DNA from 2 places in the Streptosporangium sp. NPDC049248 genome. Region 2 is predicted to be linked to the other one. Evidence: riboswitches for the same ligand, from Rfam matches in the RefSeq annotation. Region 2 holds a riboswitch; the other holds the start of a gene.
What was found. A riboswitch is a leader RNA that binds a small molecule or an ion and turns the genes downstream of it on or off. The one in region 2 is predicted to bind glycine.

Region 1: it holds a riboswitch for glycine, as region 2 does, so the genes downstream of both, gcvP (aminomethyl-transferring glycine dehydrogenase) here and gcvT (glycine cleavage system aminomethyltransferase GcvT) in region 2, are expected to answer to the same signal.

What each region holds. Positions count from the first base shown of each region.
Region 1 covers NZ_JBFAQY010000020.1:132,826-142,523, forward strand. The annotation lists gene AB0K21_RS30310 (hypothetical protein) at 1-302, shown strand, start outside; gene AB0K21_RS30315 (hypothetical protein) at 402-1,184, opposite strand; gene gcvP (aminomethyl-transferring glycine dehydrogenase) at 1,300-4,155, opposite strand; glycine riboswitch at 4,338-4,430, opposite strand; gene AB0K21_RS30325 (MerR family transcriptional regulator) at 4,446-5,066, opposite strand; gene AB0K21_RS30330 (bifunctional nuclease family protein) at 5,211-5,681, opposite strand; gene AB0K21_RS30335 (MerR family transcriptional regulator) at 5,761-6,438, opposite strand; gene AB0K21_RS30340 (FHA domain-containing protein) at 6,438-6,950, opposite strand; gene AB0K21_RS30345 (mannose-1-phosphate guanyltransferase) at 7,178-9,679, opposite strand; gene AB0K21_RS30350 (CDP-alcohol phosphatidyltransferase family protein) at 9,683-9,698, opposite strand, start outside.
Region 2 covers NZ_JBFAQY010000010.1:177,658-187,355, forward strand. The annotation lists gene AB0K21_RS20430 (glutamine synthetase family protein) at 1-663, shown strand, start outside; gene AB0K21_RS20435 (aldehyde dehydrogenase family protein) at 666-2,012, shown strand; gene AB0K21_RS20440 (3-oxoacyl-ACP reductase) at 2,018-2,782, shown strand; gene AB0K21_RS20445 (gamma-glutamyl-gamma-aminobutyrate hydrolase family protein) at 2,922-3,617, shown strand; gene AB0K21_RS20450 (FtsX-like permease family protein) at 3,687-6,467, opposite strand; gene AB0K21_RS20455 (ABC transporter ATP-binding protein) at 6,464-7,174, opposite strand; gene AB0K21_RS20460 (PadR family transcriptional regulator) at 7,240-7,827, shown strand; glycine riboswitch at 7,898-7,996, shown strand; glycine riboswitch at 7,999-8,083, shown strand; gene gcvT (glycine cleavage system aminomethyltransferase GcvT) at 8,124-9,215, shown strand; gene gcvH (glycine cleavage system protein GcvH) at 9,212-9,601, shown strand; gene AB0K21_RS20475 (L-serine ammonia-lyase) at 9,672-9,698, shown strand, end outside.

The DNA.
Region 1 (9,698 bases), on a different contig from region 2:
TCGAGGCCCGCCGTGATCTCGGCCCGGAGTACGAGACCGCCCTCATCGAGTCGTTCGTGTCACGCCTGGACGCGACCATCGCCCACCGGGTGCACGCCGAGATGCACGCCGCCGGGGCGCGCGGGGCGCGCAAGGCCGGGAACCCCTCGATCCCGATCGCGCTCGGCTCGATGGGCTTCGGCATCCCGCTGACCGCCATCGCGGCGGCCGAGGCGGGCAGCGCCGGACTGCTGCTGGCCTGGGGCGGCATCGTCGCGATCAACGTCGCCCACGCCCTGAGCCGCCGGCGGGAACGCGACTGACCGTTCCGGACCGCCCGCCGGACCCCGCCCCGGGGTCCGGGCCCAGCCGTCCCAGGGGTCCCAGGGGTCAGGCGCCACGGGATTCGGACGTCGCGCGACTCAGACGTCGCGGCCCCGGCGGAGGCGGACCTCACCGGCGAGGTCGGCGTCGGCACTGTCGAGGCCGTAGCGCCAGACGCGCTCGGCGTCCTCGCCGCGTCCTCTGAGCGGGAGCGTGCGGGCCAGGAGCTCGATGGCCAGCGCGCCGGTCTCGACATCGCCGCCCTCCTCGATCGCACCGGAGAACTCGGCGCACGCCAGCTCCAGGTGGGCGATGCCGAGCATCACCCGCAGCCTCGGCACCTCGGCCGCGTCCGGCACCGAGAGCGCCTCCAGCAGCACCTGGGCGGCCTCCCCCGGCTCGCCCTCCTCGATGAGCGCCTCCGCCAGCCGCTGAGCGGCACGAGGAGCGACCTCCGGGTCTCCGGTGGCCAACGCCTCACGCAGCGACCGTTCGGCCTCCTCCGCGCCCGTGGCGAGTCTGGCGAGGGCCATGTGCGCCGACGGGACGTAGGCGGGGTGGCCGACGCCCAGCGCGGCCTGCCAGGCGGCGCGGGCCTGGTCGGCCATCCCCTCCCGCTCGAAGCTCCCCGCGAGCAGGCAGGCGGCCTGGGCGGCGAACTCCGGGTGCCCTGTCGCCAGCGCGGTGCGCGCGGCCGCGCGGGAACCCGGCACGTCTCCGCGCTCCTGGAGCACCACGGCGAGACCCACCGCCGCCTGTGCCCGATCGGGCTCGTCGGGGTCGGCGGCCAGCTCCGCGAAGATCACGGCGGCGCCGTCGAGGTCGCCGGACTCGGCCAGTCTTCGCGCGGTGTCCAAGGGACGGGTGTCCACCTCAGGCATGCAGGGTCCTTCCCGGATACGGAGACGCCCCGAGCCTAACGACTCGGGGCGCCGTCCGTCCTCCCGCATTCCCTACGGATACGCGGTTCTCGCGAGATGCGGGCCGCGGCGAGGATCAGTCTTCGTACGCCTCCAGGGGCGGGCAGGAGCACACCAGGTTGCGGTCGCCGTAGGCCTGGTCGATGCGGCGGACCGGCGACCAGTACTTGCCCTCGCGCAGCGAGGGCAACGGGTAGGCCGCCTCGGTGCGGGTGTAGGGGTGCCCCCACTCGTCGGCGACGAGGCTGCCGGCCGTGTGCGGGGCGTTGCGCAGCGGGTTGTCGACCCTGTCGTAGGCGCCGGAGGCGACCTTCTCGATCTCACCGCGAATCGCGATCATCGCCTCGCAGAACCGGTCGAGCTCGGCCAGGTCCTCGCTCTCGGTCGGCTCGATCATCAACGTGCCGGCCACCGGGAAGGACATGGTCGGGGCGTGGAAACCGTAGTCGACGAGGCGCTTGGCCACGTCGTCGACCGTCACGCCGGTCTCCTTGGTGATCTGGCGCAGATCGATGATGCACTCGTGGGCGACGAGGCCGCCGCGGCCGGTGTAGAGAACCGGGAAGTGGGGAGCGAGCCTGCGGGCCAGGTAGTTGGCCGACAGGATGGCCTGCTCGGTGGCCGCCTTCAGCCCGTCGGCGCCCATCATCCGGATGTAGGCCCAGGAGATGGGCAGGATGCCGGCGGAGCCGTACGGTGCGGCCGAGACCGGGCCGACCGCCGAGCCGCCGCGCAGCGGGTGGCCTGGCAGGTAGTCGGCCAGGTGGGCGCGGACCGCGACCGGGCCGACACCGGGGCCGCCGCCGCCGTGCGGGATGCAGAAGGTCTTGTGCAGGTTGAGGTGGGAGACGTCCGCCCCGAACTCGCCCGGCCTGGCCAGGCCGACCAGAGCGTTGAGGTTCGCGCCGTCGACGTAGACCTGCCCACCGGCCTCGTGTACCAGCTCGCAGACATCGACGATCGTCTCCTCGTACACGCCGTGCGTGGACGGGTAGGTCACCATGATCGCGGCAAGCCGGTCGCGGTGCTTTTCGATCTTCGCGACGAGGTCGTCGAGGTCCACGTTGCCGTTGTCGTCGCAGGCGACCACGGCGACGCGCATGCCGGCCATCACGGCGCTGGCGGCGTTGGTACCGTGCGCGGACGAGGGGATCAGGCAGACGTCACGATCCGACTCGCCACGCGCCGTATGGTAGGCGCGGATCGCCAGAAGGCCGGCGAACTCGCCCTGGGAGCCGGCGTTCGGCTGGATCGACACCGCGTCATAACCGGTGACCTCGGCCAGCCAGCGCTCCAGCTCCCCGACCAGCTCGGCGTAGCCCGCCGCCTGGTCCTCCGGCGCGTACGGGTGCAGCCCGGCGAACTCCGGCCAGGTGATCGGCTCCATCTCGGTGGTCGCGTTGAGCTTCATGGTGCAGGAGCCCAGCGGGATCATCGACCGGTCCAGCGCGACGTCCTTGTCCTGGAGCCTGCGCAGATAGCGCAGCATGGCCGTCTCGGAGCGGTGGCTGTGGAAGACCGGGTGGGTGAGGTAGTCGCTGACCCGCGCCAGCGCGCCGGGCAGCGCGTCGTGCGCGGCGGCGTCCAGGTCGGCCAGCACGGTGCCGCTGACCTCGAAGGCGGCCAGGACCTGCTCCAGATGGAGCACCTCGGTCCTCTCGTCGCAGGTGACGCCCACGTGGTCGGCGTCGACCAGGCGCAGGTTGACGCCGTTCTCCCGGGCCGCGGCGACGACTTCGGCGGCGCGCCCGGGCACCCGGGCGAGCACGGTGTCGAAGAAGGTGTCGTGGACCACCTCGACGCCGCCCTGGCGCAGCCCCTCGGCGAGCACGACGGCGTGCCGGTGGACGCGGCGGCCGATCCTGCGCAGCCCCTCGGGGCCGTGGTAGACGGCGTACATGCCGGCGATCACGGCGAGCAGCACCTGCGCGGTGCAGATGTTGCTGGTGGCCTTCTCGCGGCGGATGTGCTGCTCACGGGTCTGGAGCGCGAGCCGGTAGGCGGGACGTCCCTCGACGTCCTGGGAGACGCCGACCAGGCGGCCGGGCAGCTGGCGCTGGAGGCCGTCACGGACCGCCATGTAGGCGGCGTGCGGACCGCCGAAGCCGAGGGGGACGCCGAAGCGCTGCGAGGAGCCGATCGCGATGTCGGCGCCGAGCTCGCCCGGCGCGGCCAGGAGGGTGAGGGCGAGCAGGTCCGCGGCGGCGACCACCTGGGCACCGCGCGCGTGGGCGGCGTCGGCGACGGCTCGGAAGTCGCGGATCCTGCCGCTGGCGCCGGGGTACTGCACGAGCACGCCGAAGCAGTCGGGAAGCTCCCCGGTGAGGTCGCTCTCGACCAGCTCGATGCCGAGCGGCTCGGCACGGGTGCGCAACACCGCCTTGGTCTGCGGCAGCGCGTCGGCGTCGACCACGAACACCTTCGACGGGGTGCGGCCCGCGCGGCGGGCCAGGGTCATCGCCTCGGCCGCGGCGGTGGCCTCGTCCAGCAGGGAGGCCCCCGCGACGTCGAGGGCGGTCAGGTCGGAGACGACGGTCTGGAAGTTGATCAGGGCCTCCAGCCGGCCCTGGGAGATCTCCGGCTGGTAGGGCGTGTAGGCGGTGTACCAGCCCGGATTCTCCAGGAGGTTGCGGCGGATGACGCCCGGGGTGATCGTGTCGTGGTAGCCCAGGCCGATCATCGAGGTGAGCAGCGTGTTGCGCCCGGCGAGGACTCGCAGCTCGGCGAGGGTCTCGGACTCTCCTGCCGCCGGGGGCAGACCCAGCCGGGCGAAGGAGCGGATCGCCTCGGGCACGGCCACCGCGACCAGGTCGGCGACGGAGGCGAATCCGACCGCCTCCAGCATGCGGGTCTGGTCGGCGTCGTCGGGCCCGATGTGACGGGTCGCGAACGGCGGGGGAGCGAGTTCGCTGAGCGATGACAGATCGGTCATGAGAAGCCTCTCGGGCGGGGTGGAGACCGGTGCTGGGCGCGGGCGTATGCCGGCTCTCCCCCTCTGTCATCACGACTGTCATCACGACGTGGTCGCTACCTGAGAGCTTCACCTGCCCTTGCCGGGAGGCTTGCACCGTCGGTGAGACGCGCCTGGCGGGCGCGCCTGCTTTCCAGAGTTGCCTCGTCCGTGCGGTACAGGGTGCCTGAGAGATTCCGGGGAGGTTGCTCCTTCGGCGCCCCGATCGCGGTCGGGGTCTCTCCCGCACAGGGTCAGCGGCAAGTCCGAGTTTACCCGGTTCGTCGCGCTCGGCGGCGACGGGCCAACTCATCGGCCTGATGATCGCCTAAAGGGCCCCCGCCCGACTCCGCGCGTTCGCCGGGAAGATCCGCGAGGGAGCCCTCCACCTCCTGCCACACCCGTCCCAGCGCGATACCGAAGACTCCCTGGCCACCCTGGAGCAGGTCGATGACCTCGTCGGGCGAGGTGCACTCGTAGACGCTCACCCCGTCGCTCATCAGAGTGATCTGGGCCAGGTCGTTGACGCCCCGCTCCCGCAGGTGCTGCACGGCGATGCGGATCTGCTGGAGGGAGACGCCGGTGTCGAGGAGGCGCTTGACAACCTTGAGGACCAGAATGTCACGGAAGCCGTACAGCCGCTGGGAGCCGGAGCCGTGGGCGGCTCTCACGGTGGGCTCGACCAGGCCGGTCCGCGCCCAGTAGTCGAGTTGCCGGTAGGTGATTCCTGCCGCCGAACAGGCCGTCGGCCCCCTGTAGCCGATGTCGGCGGGTACTTTCACCGGTTCCCCGTCGAACAGCAGACCCTCTTCACCCGCGCGCTGACGTGCCGACTGGCGCCGTTCCGGGTCATCCTGGTCGGCGTTTCTACCCTCGCCGCTGCTGACCGCCACGCGGACCTCCGGCTTTCTCTCATCCCACGGCCTGATCTGGGGGTTTACGCACGACCGCAGGTTTCACTTGCACCGTAGGACTGGGGCCAAGTCCAGTCAACGACCCCACCCGGCGCGTCGTGAAGCGTAAATGCACCGAAATTCCTACCCCGCGCGGCCGAAGTCCTCAGGCGTGATCGTGTCAAGGAACTCCCTGAACTTCTCCACCTCGTCCTCCTGGTCGTCAGGGATGATCACCCCTGCCTCCCGTACCACATCCTCACTCGCGAAGATACGTGCGCCGGTGCGAAGTGCCAAGGCGATCGAGTCGGAAGGACGCGCGCTCACCTCGACCCCGTTGGAGAACACGAGATCCGCGAAGAAGATGCCGTCGCGTAAAGCGACGATGTTGACAGTGCTCAACCTGACTCCGAGCCCCTCGAGCACGTCCCGGAACAGGTCATGGGTAAGTGGCCGGGGTGGTGGTTCCTCGGCCTGGGCCATGGCGATCGCCGTGGCTTCCGTCATGCCGATCCAGATAGGTAGGTAACGCTCCCCATGCGTCTCTTTCAGCAAGACGATCGGCTGGTTGGAGGGCATTTCAACTCGAACGCCCACGACCTCCATCTGCAACACGGGCTGCTCCGTCTTCGCTGGATTCCGACCGGTTTGTTCAACGTAACACTCGTGGGGGTACGAGTGCCTGGTCAGGCTCTCACCGGCCCAGTGCCCCACGGACTCCGGAACGCAGCAACGAGGCGTGCAATTCCAGCAGGAGACCGGAGATCTCCCTCGCCGTCTCGTCCGCCTGGTCGATCGCGCCGGGGCCGCGACGGCGCAGCAGCGGGGCGACGGCCTGTTCCACCAGTCCCGCCTCGCGTTCCGCGGCGGCCTTGACCGCCCGCAGGTGGCGGGCGCGCAGGCCGAAGGCGGCCAGGGCGCCCACACTGCGGGCCACGACCAGTGCCTCGGCGTCGTAGTAGCGGGCCACGGCGGCCAGCAGACCGTAGTCCTCCAGCTCCGTGAGGGTCTCCTCGTCGAGCTCGGCGGCGGCGAGGAACTCCTCGCGGGTGAGACGGACCTCGGGGGGCGCGTCGTCGGGGACGGCCCGCGGCCGGGCCGCCGGGCGCTCCTCGCGGTCGGCCGCCTCCAGATGATCCTTGATCACGCGCAGCGGCAGGTAGCGATCACGCTGCTCGCTGAGGATGTAGCGGAGCCGCTCGACGTCGGCGTAGGTGAACTTGCGATAACCGGAGGGACTGCGCTCCGGCTCGATCAGCCCCTCGCCCTCCAGGAAGCGAATCTTGGAGATGCTGACATCGGGGAACTCGCCCTGCAGGAGAGCGAGCACCTCCCCGATGCTCATGTGCGCACGAGCGGCCTGCGAGCTCATCATCCTCCAGCGGCGCCGCGGGTGAGGAAGACGAGGCGGAACTTGCCGATCTGCACCTCGTCCCCGCCGTACAGCGGGACCTCCTCGATGCGCTCACGATTGACGTACGTGCCGTTCAGGCTACCGACGTCGCGGACCGTGAAGACACCGCCGCCGCGCCGGTAGAACTCCACGTGACGGCGCGAGACCGTGATGTCGTCGAGGAAGATGTCGCTCTCGGGGTGGCGGCCCACCGTGGTGAGGTCGCTGTCGAGCAGGAACCGGCTGCCGGCGTTGGGGCCGCGCATCGCGACCAGCAACGCGGTGCCGGCGGGCAACTGCTCGACGGCCTGCCGCTCGGCGAGAAGCGTCTCACCGGTCTCCGCCTCGTAGGCCTCGATCCCGGAGAGGGAGATCGTCGATGTGCTGTCTCCGGGTGTGTCGGACCTGGTAAGCGGCGACCCGCATCGTGAACAGAAACGGGCATCCTCAGGATTGGCATGACCGCACTGCGTGCAGTAGACGCTCGGCATCGATCGGCTCGGCCTCCTACCGCGAAGACGCGGCAACTGTGCTCAGTGATGCGCGCCTCGCTTCTTCGCTTCTCAAGGGTTTTCTCAGACTGCGAATGCCGCAACATACAGTGATGAGGCGCGAAGGTCAAGGTTGACGCTGAACCGCGGGTACGGTCGGTGACAAAGTTACAGGGGACACTGCCCCTGGTCCATGGCGCCGCGCGGTATTTGTCGCGCGGGCCGCCTCAACCCCCGGCGGCCTCCTCCACCACCCGCGCCCAGCGCTCGATCAGGGTCTGGGCGGAGTCGACGTCGAACCCCTCGGCCCACAGGTGGGTCACCGCCTCGGTCGGGTCGGGCAGCACCAGGGTCCAGCTGCCGTCCTCCGAGACGACCCGCACCCCGTCGGTGGTGTCGATGCGGTGGTGCTCGGCGGCCTCGATGACCGAGCGCATCACCGCCCCCTTGGCCGCCCACGGAGTCGGCACGGTACGGCGCAGCAGCTTGGCCTCGGGTATCCTGGCGTCGATCTGGCTGAGCGAGAGCCGGGTCCTGGCCACCAGCCCGAGCAGGCGCAGGAACACCGCCAGACCGTCCACCGTGGGGCCGAACTCGGGCACGATGAAACCGCCGCGCCCGTCGGCCGCGAAGATCATCTCCGGACCCCTGGCGGCGGCGGTGAGCGCGTCGATCGCGGTGGACGTCCACTCGGCCTGGACCCCGTGGAACCTGCAGACCTGCTCTGCCACCCGGGTGGTGGTGACCGGCAGTGCCACCCTGCCGCCGCGGCGCTCGGCCGCGACCAGATCGAGCACCACCAGCAGGGCGCGCTCCTCACTGATCAGCTGGCCCATCTCGTCCACCAGCGCGACCCGCTCCCCCACCGGGTCGAAACGCACCCCGAAGGCCGCCCTGGAGGAGCTGACGAGCTCCGACAGGCGCTGCAGGTCGCGACGGCGCTCGGCGAGGGTCTCGGTGGGCGAGGCGTCGTCCAGCCGGTTGTTGACGGTCAGCACGTCCACCCCGACCCGGCCGAGCAGACTGGGCAGCACCAGCGAGGAGGTGCCTCCCGCGCAGTCGACCACGACCTTCATGTCGGCGTCGCGGACCCCGCTGATGTCGACCAGGCGGAGCAGCTCGTGCGTGTAGTCCTCCACCGCCCTGGCGGGGAAGCTCAGCTCGGCGATCTCACCGGGGAAGGCGCGGCGGAACTCCTGCCGGGAGAAGACCCGGTCCAGCTTGCGCTGGGCCGGCGGCGACAGGTCCGCGCCGTGCTCGTCCATGAAGACGATGTCGACGCTCTGCGGGTCGCCGGGGGTGGTGCGCAGCGCGATGCCGCCCACCGCGTTCTCCCTGGCGGTGTGGAAGCGCGCCACGGGGAGCGGGGACGCCTCCAGGTCGAGCACGTTGATCGCACTGGCGTTGAGGGCGCTGATCACGGCCCGCTTCAGCGCCCGCGCGGCGCGGGAGGAGTCGCGGGAGGTGATGACCGAGGCGCCCTTCTTCAGGGTGGTGGCGTAGGCGCTGGCGAGCCGCACGCACAGCTCGGGGGTGATCTCCACGTTGACCAGCCCGGAGACCCCCCGGGGGCCGAACAGGTTGCGCTGGGCGCGCGGCTCCCAGATGACGCTGTTGTTGATCACCGCCCCGGCCTCGATGGTCTTGAACGGGTAGATCTTGACGCCGGAGGAGATGTACGCCTCGGCCTCGATGATGCACTCGTCGCCGATGACGGCGCCCTCCTCGACCCTGGCCGCGGTCATCAGGTCGGTGTTCTTGCCGATCACGCAGCCGCGCAGGTGGGCGCTGGGCCCGATGTAGACGTTGTCGTGGACGACCGCGCGGTGCAGGAAGGCCCCCTCCCTGACCACCGCGTTGCTGCCCAGCACGGTGTACTCGCGCAGCTCGGCCCCCGCCTCGACCTTGGCGTAGTCGCCGACGTAGAGCGGGCCCTTGAGGATGGCGTCGGTGTCGACCGAGGCTCCCTCGGCCACCCAGACGCCCGGCGAGACCTCGAAGGCGTCGATGTCGACCCTGACCCGGCCCGACAGGACGTCGGCCTGGGCCTTGAGGTAGCTCTCGTGGGTGCCGACGTCCTCCCAGTAGCCGTCGGCCACGTAGCCGTACAGCGGGGCTCCGCGCTCCAGCAGCCGGGGGAACACGTCTCCCGACCAGTCGACGGACTCCCCCGCCGCGATCTCGTCGAGGACCTCGGGCTCCATCACGTAGATGCCGGTGTTGACGGTGTCGGAGAAGACCTGGCCCCAGGTGGGCTTCTCCAGGAAGCGCTCCACCCGCCCGTGATCGTCGACGATGACGATGCCGAACTCCAGCGGGTTGGGAACGCGCTTGAGCCCGATCGTGACCATCGCGCCGTTCTCGCGATGGAAGCGGATCATGTCCGTCAGGTCGATGTCCGTCAGCGCGTCGCCGGAGATGACCAGGAAGCGGTCGTCGCGCAGCCGGTCCGCGGCGTTCTTGACGCTGCCCGCGGTGCCGAGCGGCGTGTCCTCGGTGGCGTAGTGCAGGCTCATGCCGAGCTCGTCGCCGTCGCCGAAGTAGTTGCGGACCAGGGCCGCCAGGAACTGCACGGTGACCACCGTCTCGGTGAAACCGTGCCGTTTCAGGAGGCGCAGCACGTGCTCCATGATCGGCCGATTGATCACGGGCAGGAGAGGCTTGGGCTGGTTCGCGGTCATCGGCCGGAGCCGTGTCCCCTCCCCGCCCGCCATGACGACGGCCTTCACAGATCACCTCTTAAGGCGT
Region 2 (9,698 bases):
AAGAACGGCGCCAAGGAGATCGCCGCCCAGGAGGGCATGTCGATCACCTTCATGGCCAAGCCGAACCAGCGCGAGGGCAACTCCTGCCACATCCACATCTCGCTCAGGGACGCCGCCGGAGAGCCGGTCATGGCGGGTTCCGAGGCGCACGGGCTGTCCGCGACGGGACGGCACTTCATCGCCGGTCAGCTCGCCCTCATGCGCGAGCTGACCCTGCTGTACGCGCCGAACGTCAACTCCTACAAGCGGTACGTGCCGGGCAGCTTCGCGCCCACCGCCGTCAAGTGGGGCGTGGACAACAGGACGTGCGCGCTGCGCCTGGTCGGCCACGGCCCCTCGCTGCGGATCGAGAACCGGGTGCCCGGTGGCGACGTCAACCCCTACCTGGCGGTCTCGGCACTGGTCGCGGCCGGACTGCACGGCATCGAGAACGAGCTGCCGCTTGAGGAGGCGGTCACGGGGAACGCCTACACCTCGGGCGCGGAGACCGTCCCGCACACCCTGCGGGACGCGCTGGAGCTCTGGGAGGGCTCCGCGTTCGCGGCCGCCGTCTTCGGCGAGGACGTCGTGGCGCACTACGCGAACAACGCCCGGACCGAGCTGGCCGCCTTCGACGCGGCGGTGACCGACTGGGAGCTGTTCCGAGGATTCGAACGGATGTGACGGTGAAGATCATAAATCCGGCGACAGAAGAGGTGATCGCCGAGGTCGAGATGGCGGACACCGCCGAGGTCGACAGGGCGGTGGAGCGCGCCAGAAGGGCCTTCGCCGGCTGGCGGAGGGTCGGTCCTTCGGACCGGGCCCGGCTGCTGCGCCGGTTCGCCTCGCTGGTGCGCGAGCACGCCGAGGAACTGGCCCTGCTGGAGGTCGCGGGCGCCGGGCACACGATCGGCAACGCCCGCTGGGAGGCGGGCAACGTCGCCGACGTGCTCGACTTCTACGCCGGGGCGCCCGAGCGCGACCACGGCCTGCAGATCCCGGTGCCCGGCGGCCTGGACGTCACCTTCAGGGAACCGCTGGGCGTCGTCGGAGTGATCGTGCCGTGGAACTTCCCGATGGTCATCATGACCTGGGGGATGGCCCCGGCGCTGGCCGCGGGCAACACCGTGATCGTCAAGCCCGCCGAGTGGACACCGCTGACCGCCCTGCGGGTGGCCGAGCTGGCCCTGGCCGCCGGGCTGCCCGAGGGGGTGTTCCAGGTCCTGCCCGGTGCCGGAGAGGTCGCGGGCGCCCGGCTGGTCGAGCACCCCGGCGTGGCGAAGATCGTGTTCACCGGTTCCACCGAGGTGGGCAAGGAGATCGCCGCCGTCTGCGCCGGGCAGGTCAAGCGGCTCACCCTGGAGCTGGGCGGCAAGAGCGCCAACGTGGTCTTCGCCGACGCCGACCTGGCACGGGCGGCGGCGACCGCGCCGTACGCGGTCTTCGACAACGCGGGCCAGGACTGCTGCGCGCGCTCCCGGATCCTGGTCGAGCGCTCGGTGTACGACGAGTTCCTGGCCCGGTTCGGCGAGGCCGTGCTGAACGTCCGAGTCGGCGACCCGCGCGACGAGAGCACCGAGATGGGCCCGCTGATCAGCGCCGAACACCGGGAGCGGGTGGCCTCCTACGTCACCGAACCGCCCCACCTGCGGGGCACGTGCCCGCCGGGGCCGGGGTTCTGGTTCCCGGCGACGGTCCTGACCCCGGGCTCCGCCGACGACCGGGCGTTCACCGAGGAGATCTTCGGACCGGTGGTGTCGGTGCTGCCGTTCGACGACGAGGCGGACGCCGTACGGATCGCCAACGACACCCCGTACGGCCTGAGCGGGTCCATCTGGACCCGTGACGTCGGCCGGGCGCTCCGGATGGCCAGGGCCGTCGAGGCAGGCAACCTGAGCGTCAACTCGCATTCGAGCGTCCGCTACTGGACCCCGTTCGGCGGTTTCAAGCAGTCGGGTCTCGGCCGTGAGCTGGGACCGGACGCCCTGTCCGCGTTCACCGAGACCAAGAACGTCTTCATTTCCGAGGAGTAGAAGCGATGCTGCGTTTGCAGGACCGGGTGGCCGTCATCACCGGCGCCGGCAGCGGGATCGGCCTGGCCACCGCGCGCCGGTTCGCCGAGGAGGGCGCCCGCGTCGTGTGCGTGGACCTGGACGAGACGACCGGCGCCGCGGCCGCGGCCGAGGTCGGCGGCCTGTTCGTGAAGGCCGACGTGACCAGCGAGGACGACGTCGCCCGGATGTTCCAGACCGCGTTCGACAGCTACGGCGGCGTGGACATCGCGTTCAACAACGCGGGCATCTCACCGCCGGAGGACGACTCGATCCTGGAGACCGGCCTCGACGCCTGGCGCCGGGTCCAGGAGGTCAACCTCACCTCCGTCTACCTGTGCTGCAAGCACGCCATCCCGTACATGCGGCGGCAGGGCAAGGGGTCGATCATCAACACCGCGTCGTTCGTGGCCGTGATGGGCTCGGCGACCAGCCAGATCTCCTACACCGCCTCCAAGGGCGGGGTGCTGGCGATGTCGCGCGAGCTGGGCGTGCAGTTCGCCCGCGAGGGCATCCGGGTCAACGCGCTCTGCCCCGGCCCGGTCAACACCCCGCTGCTGCAGGAGCTGTTCGCCAAGGACCCCGAGCGGGCACAGCGCCGCCTGGTGCACATCCCGATCGGCCGCTTCGCCGAGGCGACCGAGATCGCCGCCGCGGTGGCGTTCCTCGCCTCGGACGACGCGAGCTTCATCACCGGCTCGGAGTTCCTGGTGGACGGCGGCATCTCGGGCGCCTACGTCACGCCACTCTGACCGCTCCCCGCCGGCTCCGCTCCCGCCGCCTTCGCGACCCGCGGCGGCGGGATTTGCCCAGGCCATACCCTGGCCCCGATAACGTGCGAGGACGTGGGCGGATGTCCCATGTCCCCGGCGTCCGTGTGAGAAAGAGATCATGTCCCGTCCCGTCATCGGCATCACCTGCTACGTCGAGCCCGCGAGGTTCACCGTCTGGGAGACGACCACCGCGCTGCTGCCGTACGACTACGTCGACCACGTGGCCCGCGCGGGCGGGCAGCCGGTGATCCTGCCACCCGCGGGCGACCCCGCGACGCTGGTGGATCGCCTGGACGGGCTGATCCTGGCCGGCGGCGGGGACGTCGGCCCGGAACGGTACGGGCAGGAGCCGCACGAGCGGACCGGCTACGTCCGGCCGTTCCGCGACGACGCCGAGCTGGGGCTGGTCCGGGCGGCGCTGGAGCGGGACCTGCCCTTCCTCGGCGTCTGCAGGGGCATGCAGATCCTGAACGTCGCCCTCGGCGGCGGCCTCCACCAGCACCTGCCCGACGTGGTGGGCCACCAGGGGCACGCCCCGGCCCCCGGCGACTACGGCAGGATGCCGGTGCGGCTCGCCCCCGGCAGCCTGACCTCGAAGGTCTTCGGAACCGAGACCGTGGACGTGGCCCACTACCACCACCAGGCCGTCGACCTGCTCGCCGAGGGCCTGACCGTGACCGCCCACGCCGAGGACGGCACGGTGGAGGCCGTGGAGGTGGAGGATCATCCGTTCGCCCTCGCCGTCCAGTGGCATCCCGAGACCGACGACGAGCCGGCCCTGTTCGAGGCGCTGGTCCGGCACGCCCGCCGCTGAACGGCCCGCTCGACCCAGGCCCGCTCGACACAAGGCCGCTCACCGTGGAGCGGAGCACCGGAGCCGGGCTCATTCCCGCGTGAGGATCAGGGCCAGCGGGAGCCGCTGCACCAGCAGGGCGGGAACGGCGGAGGCCAGGGCCGCGAGCGTGACGGCCACCACCGCCGCGACCGCCGCTCCCACGACCACCGCACTCGGCAGGTCGCCCGCCAGCGCGAACGCGGCCGTCACCCCGCCCAGGACCCCGGCGAGGGCGCCGAGCAGACCGATGCCGGCCCCCTCCAGGACGATCAGCCGGGCCAGCGAGCCCCCCGACCAGCCCGAGGCGCGCAGCGCGGCCAGTTCGGTGTCGCGCTCCCGTACCCCCAGGTAGAGCACGTCGGCCACGGCCAGCACCGCCAGCCCGAACATCACCGCGACAGCCGCGTAGTCGGCCGGGCGGGCCTGCACCACTATGGCGTCGCCGAGCAGCGAGCCCACCACCCGGCCGCGGAAGCCGTAGGTGACGCCGAGCAGCACCGTCAGCCCGAAGACCGCGGCCGCGAGCGTCGCCGCGCCCAGCAGGGTCCGCCCGGGGGACCTGGTCAACCCGCTCACCGCCAGCCCGGCCACCCCGCGCGGTGAGCGCGCCCTGCGCGGCAACCGCACGGCCGGCCGCACCGCCTCCGCGGGCGGCACCCGCGAGGCCCGCCAGGCCGGGGTCAGTCCCGCCAGCAGCGCCAGCGTCACCGCCGCCGGGACCGCCAGCCACGCCCGCTGCCCCGGCGGCGCCACCCCCGACCACAGGGCGACAGGCCAGGCCAGCGCGACGGACAGCAGGCCCGCCAGCAGGCCGATGGCGCCGACCTCGCAGAGCACGGTCCCGAACAGTTTCGGCCGCGACCAGCCCAGGCAGGCCAGCACGCCGAGCTCGGACCTCCTGGCCCGCACGGCCGCCGCCGCACCGTTGAGCACGAACAACCCGCAGACGGCCAGGACCAGTACGAACAACACGAGCGACTTGCGGTCGGCGGCGTTCAGGATCCGGTAGGCGACGTTCTTGTTCACCCAGTCCTCCCGGAGGGTCAGCGCGGGACGCCCGAAGGACCCGGCGGGCAGGTCCACCGTCATCGGCGACGGCGACGAGCCGACCGTGATGTCCACCTTCAGTCCGGTGGCCGCCACGATGTCCCTGGCCACCTGACTGATCCGCTCTCGGCTGACCGGGTCGGGCCCGGTGACACCGTCGACCCGCACCCGTATGACGCTCAGCGGCGCCCGCGCCGCGGGCCGCCCCTCGGTCCTCTCCGCGATCTCCTCCAGCCACTGCAGGCTGGTGAGGAGCAGGGGCGGCGTCTGGAGGTATCCGGCGACGTTGTCGTTGGGCAGCAGGTCCCGTCCGCCGAGGAGCGCGGCGGTCCGGCCGTCGCCCGGCGTGGCGGCCGGTGGGTTGTAGGTCTCCATGGGAAGCCGGGTCAGCTCGCTGAAACCGGGCAGCCTGGCCGGGTCGAACCGTCCGACGACGCGGGACTTGAGGTCCCCGGTGTGGCGTCTGGAGACCGCCCTGCGGTTCAGCGTGCGGAACTGGGTGTCGGATGCCCCGACCGTCGCGCCCGGAGAGTCCTTGGCCACACCCGCCACCCCCGAGAACCACGGATCCTTCCAGACACCGGACCCGTTCCGCACCGGGAGCGCGGCGAGCTCACGAGCTCCCCGTTGCCGGTACTCGACGGGCCCGGATGCCCAGTACCTCGTCAACGGCACGTAGTGCCCGTCCGACAGATCCGACCACCGGTCGAGCATCGACTCGTAGACCTGTCCGGCGTCGAGGGTGAGACGTCTGACCTCCTCGCCCCGGTTCGCGGCGAGATAGGGCAGGAGCCTCTTGGCCGGCACGCCCTCGGTGACCTTCTCGGCCGCCTCGGCGGGCAGCCGCCGGATCACGACCTCGTCCCGCTGGTCCGCGTAGGGCACCGAGGCCGCGATCAGCGGGATCTCGTTGGGATCGTCTTTGGCCGCCTTCGCCGTGAGGTAACGTCCCTCGACCATCGCCCCCGCCAACCCGGCCAGCCGGGCCTCGGCATCCGGGTCGACGGCCGCGAGCACGAACGGGAACTCCTGGTAGAGCGGCACGCCCGCCTGGCCGGGCTTCAATCCGTCCCAGAAGTATCCGCCGATGTCGCCCAGACCGGTCCGCGTGGACCAGTAGCCGCGGTCGGGCAGCGTCCGCTCGGAGGGGAACGGGCTGGTCCTCGCCGGGTCCTGCGACCAGCCGAGCGAGGTCGCCAACCGGACCCGCCGGCCGCCGGGCAGTTCCTCCTCGGCCGCCTCGACGTACTCGCCCCCGTCCGCGACCTCTGTGAAGTCGAGCGTGACGGGGCGGCGGGTGACGTACTCGTACCGGGGCTGCAGGAACGGGATCCGGGTGAGGCCCCGGTCGGTGACCCGGGTGCGCTCCACGCGCAGCAGCGTGCGGTCGCCCTCGTGCAGCAGGTCCGTCACGTCGACCCGGACAGCTGCCGTGTGCACGACATGACCGATCATGCCGATCGGGGCGGCGACCTCGACGCCGTTGACCCGCTTGATCCGCTCGTACTGGTCGAAGGTGATCCCTCCGAAGATGCCCGACAGGTAGTTGGCGCGGACCAGCCCCTGCGACCGCTCGATGGTGGTGGCCGAGTTCTTCGGACGGACCAGGATGTCGTACTGCGCGCGGAAGTTCTCCCCGACGGTGCCGATGATCTCCAGACGCTGGGTCTCGGCGGTGCCGGTCAGCACGGTGAACCCGGTGGCCGCGACCACGATGCCGAGCAGGAGCACCAGTGCCCGGGCAAGCCGGTGGCGAAGCTGGGCCCAGACCAGGCGGGTCATCCGAGCCGCCCGATCCGGCCGAGCACGTCCTGGGCGGGCGTCACCCGGTCGTCACCGGTGATCCGGCCGTCCCGCATCCGGACCACCCGGTCGCACGCCGCCGCCACCTCGGGGTTGTGGGTGGCGACCAGCATGGTCATGCCGTACTCCTCCCGCAGGGAGAACAGCAGGTCCACGATCTCCTGGCCGGTGACGCTGTCGAGGTTGCCGGTGGGCTCGTCCGCCAGGAGCAGAGGCGGGTGGGCGATCAGCGCCCGGGCGATCGCCACCCGCTGCTGCTGCCCGCCGGAGAGCTCGCCGGGCAGCGCCCGTTCCCGGTCGGCCAGCCCGACCGCGGCCAGCAGTTCCCTGGCGCGGGCCCGGCGGTCGAAGCCCACCCTGAGCGGCAGCACGGGGGCGAGCACATTGTCCAGCAGGCTCAGCGCCGGGAGCAGGTGGAAGCGCTGGAAGACGAAGCCCACCGCGCGCCGGTGCCGGTCGAGACCCCGGCGCCCGAGATCGTCGACGCGCCTCCCTCCGACGTGGATCTCACCCCCGTCGGGGAGATCCATCGCACCGACGAGATGGAGGAGCGTGGACTTGCCCGCTCCCGAGGGCCCGGTGAACGCGACCGCCTGACCGGCCTCGACCTCCAGGCCGACCTCGTCGAGTGCCCGGGTGGAGCCGTGTACCCGGCTGACGCCTCGCAGGCTGACTTCAACGCTCATGGCCGATACATTGTCACAATGCAGGGGGGTCCGTGAAGTTCCTAACTTGTGACAATGTAGGAATCATGCCACTCAGCCATGCCGTGCTCACCCTGCTGGCCGACGGGCCCAGCCACGGCTACGAACTCAAGGCCCGGTTCGAGGCGGCGGTCGGCCCCCAGTGGGGCGGCCTCAACATCGGGCACCTGTACCAGATCCTGGACCGGCTGGTCAGGGACGGCCACGTGACCCGCAGCCACGTGCCCCAGAGCGACCGCCCGGACAAGACGCTGTACCGGCTGACCGAGAGCGGCGCCGGTGAGCTGCGGGAGTGGGCGGGCGCTCCCTGGGTCCGCTCGTCGGGGTTCCGGGACGAACTGTTCCTCAAGCTGCTCGCGGCCACCCGGCTGGGCACGGACGCGCTCGGCTCGTTCGTGTCCGCGCAGCGCCAGGCCTACCTCTCTGACCTGGCGGCGCTGACCCGCCTGCGCCGCGAGCAGGGCGACCCTCTGGTGTCCCTGCTCGTCGACGCGGCCATCGCGCACACCAGAGCCGACCTGCAGATCGTCGACGGCGCCGAGGAGCGCCTGGCGGCGATGGCCGCCGCCGGCGCGGACGTGCACACCGTAGGGCCCGAGGGCGATGGTCTCCGGGCACTGGGCGAGGGTGCCTGATCCCGGCCGGCGGGCCCGAGGGGATTTCGCTCGGCCGGTGCGGGCGGTTAGGCTGGCCGACGACACCGATGAACCCCGCGCGGGAGAGTGTCCTGACATCCAGGCCAGGACCCCTGAAGGAGCAAGCCCTCCCCGCGAACCTCTCAAGGCAAAGGACCGTGCGGGTAGGTGCCTCTGGAAAGCAGGTCCCACGACCTCGCCGAAGGTGAAAGTCCGGCAAAACCCGGATGAAACTCTCAGGCACCAATGACAGAGGGGGAGGATGATCTCATCTGTCCCTTGTCTGAGGTGCGAACATGTCCCGACCTACGCCGCTGCGCGGCGTGCACGAGTCCCTCGGCGCGACGCTGACCGACTTCGCGGGCTGGCTGATGCCGCTCCGCTACGGCAGCGAGTCCGCCGAGCACAACGCGGTCCGCCAGGCGGCCGGCCTGTTCGACCTCTCCCACATGGGGGAGATCTTCGTGACCGGCCCGCAGGCCGCCGAGGCCCTCGACTACGCGCTGGTCGGCCACCTCTCCGCGCTGGCACCCGGCCGCGCCCGCTACACGATGATCGTCGACGCCGGAGGCGGCGTGCTGGACGACCTGATCGTCTACCGGCTGGCCCCCGAGGAGTTCATGGTCGTCGCCAACGCCTCCAACTACCCCCGGGTGGCCGCCGAGCTGACCGAGCGCGCCAAGGACTTCGACGCCGCGGTGCGGGACCGCTCCGAGGAGTACGCGCTGGTCGCGATCCAGGGGCCGCGCTCGGTGGAGATCCTGAGCACTCTCACCGACGCCGACCTGGACGGGCTCGGGTACTACGCGGGCCTGCCCGCCGTGGTGGCCGGCCACGAGGCCCTCGTCGCCCGCACCGGATACACCGGCGAGGACGGCTTCGAGCTGTTCGTCGCGGCCTCGGCGGCGGAACCCCTCTGGGCCGCCCTCACCGAGGCGGGCGCACCGCACGGGCTGGTCCCCGCCGGACTGTCCGCGCGCGACACCCTCCGTCTGGAGGCCGGTATGCCGCTCTACGGCAACGAACTCTCCGCGGACCGCACTCCGTTCGACGCCGGGCTCGGCCGTGTGGTGAGGTTTGACAAGCCGGGCGACTTCGTCGGCCGGGCCGCCCTCGAACCGCTCAGGGACGTCCCGCCGGCCCGTCGTCTGGTCGGCCTGGTCGGAGGCGGCCGCAGGGTGCCCCGGCACGGGTATCCGGTGGTGGTCGCCGACGACGGCACGGTCGCCGGGGAGGTCACCAGCGGGGCGCCCTCCCAGACACTGGGCAGGCCCATCGCCATGGCCTACGTGGACAGCGGCCTGTCGTCGGGGCTGGCCGTCGACATCCGGGGCAGCCGCGAGCCGGTCGAGGTCGTCGAACTGCCTTTCTACAGGAGGAAAAAATGAGCAGCATTCCCGAGGACCTGCACTACACCAAGGAACACGAGTGGATCGGCGGCGTCGACGACGGCCTGACCCTCACCGTGGGCATCACCGCCTACGCCGCCGAGGCGCTCGGCGACGTGGTCTACGTGCAGGTACCCGAGGTCGGCGCGTCGATCGCCACCGGTGACGCCGTCGGCGAGGTCGAGTCGACCAAGTCGGTGAGCGACATCTTCGCACCGGTCACCGGCGAGGTCGTGGAGGTCAACCAGGCGGTCGTGGACGACCCCTCGCTGGTCAACAGCGACTCCTACGGTGACGGCTGGCTGTTCCGCGTACGTCTTGAGGGCTCCGCCGACGACCTGCTGTCGCCGGAGGAGTACACCGCGCTCACCTCGGGTGAGTCATAAGTTCGACGCCCCGCGTCACGGTCACGCGCGTCCTCGGGCACGCGTGACCGTCCGCGCTGGAAGGATTCAGATGACGATCAGTGTCTTCGATCTCTTC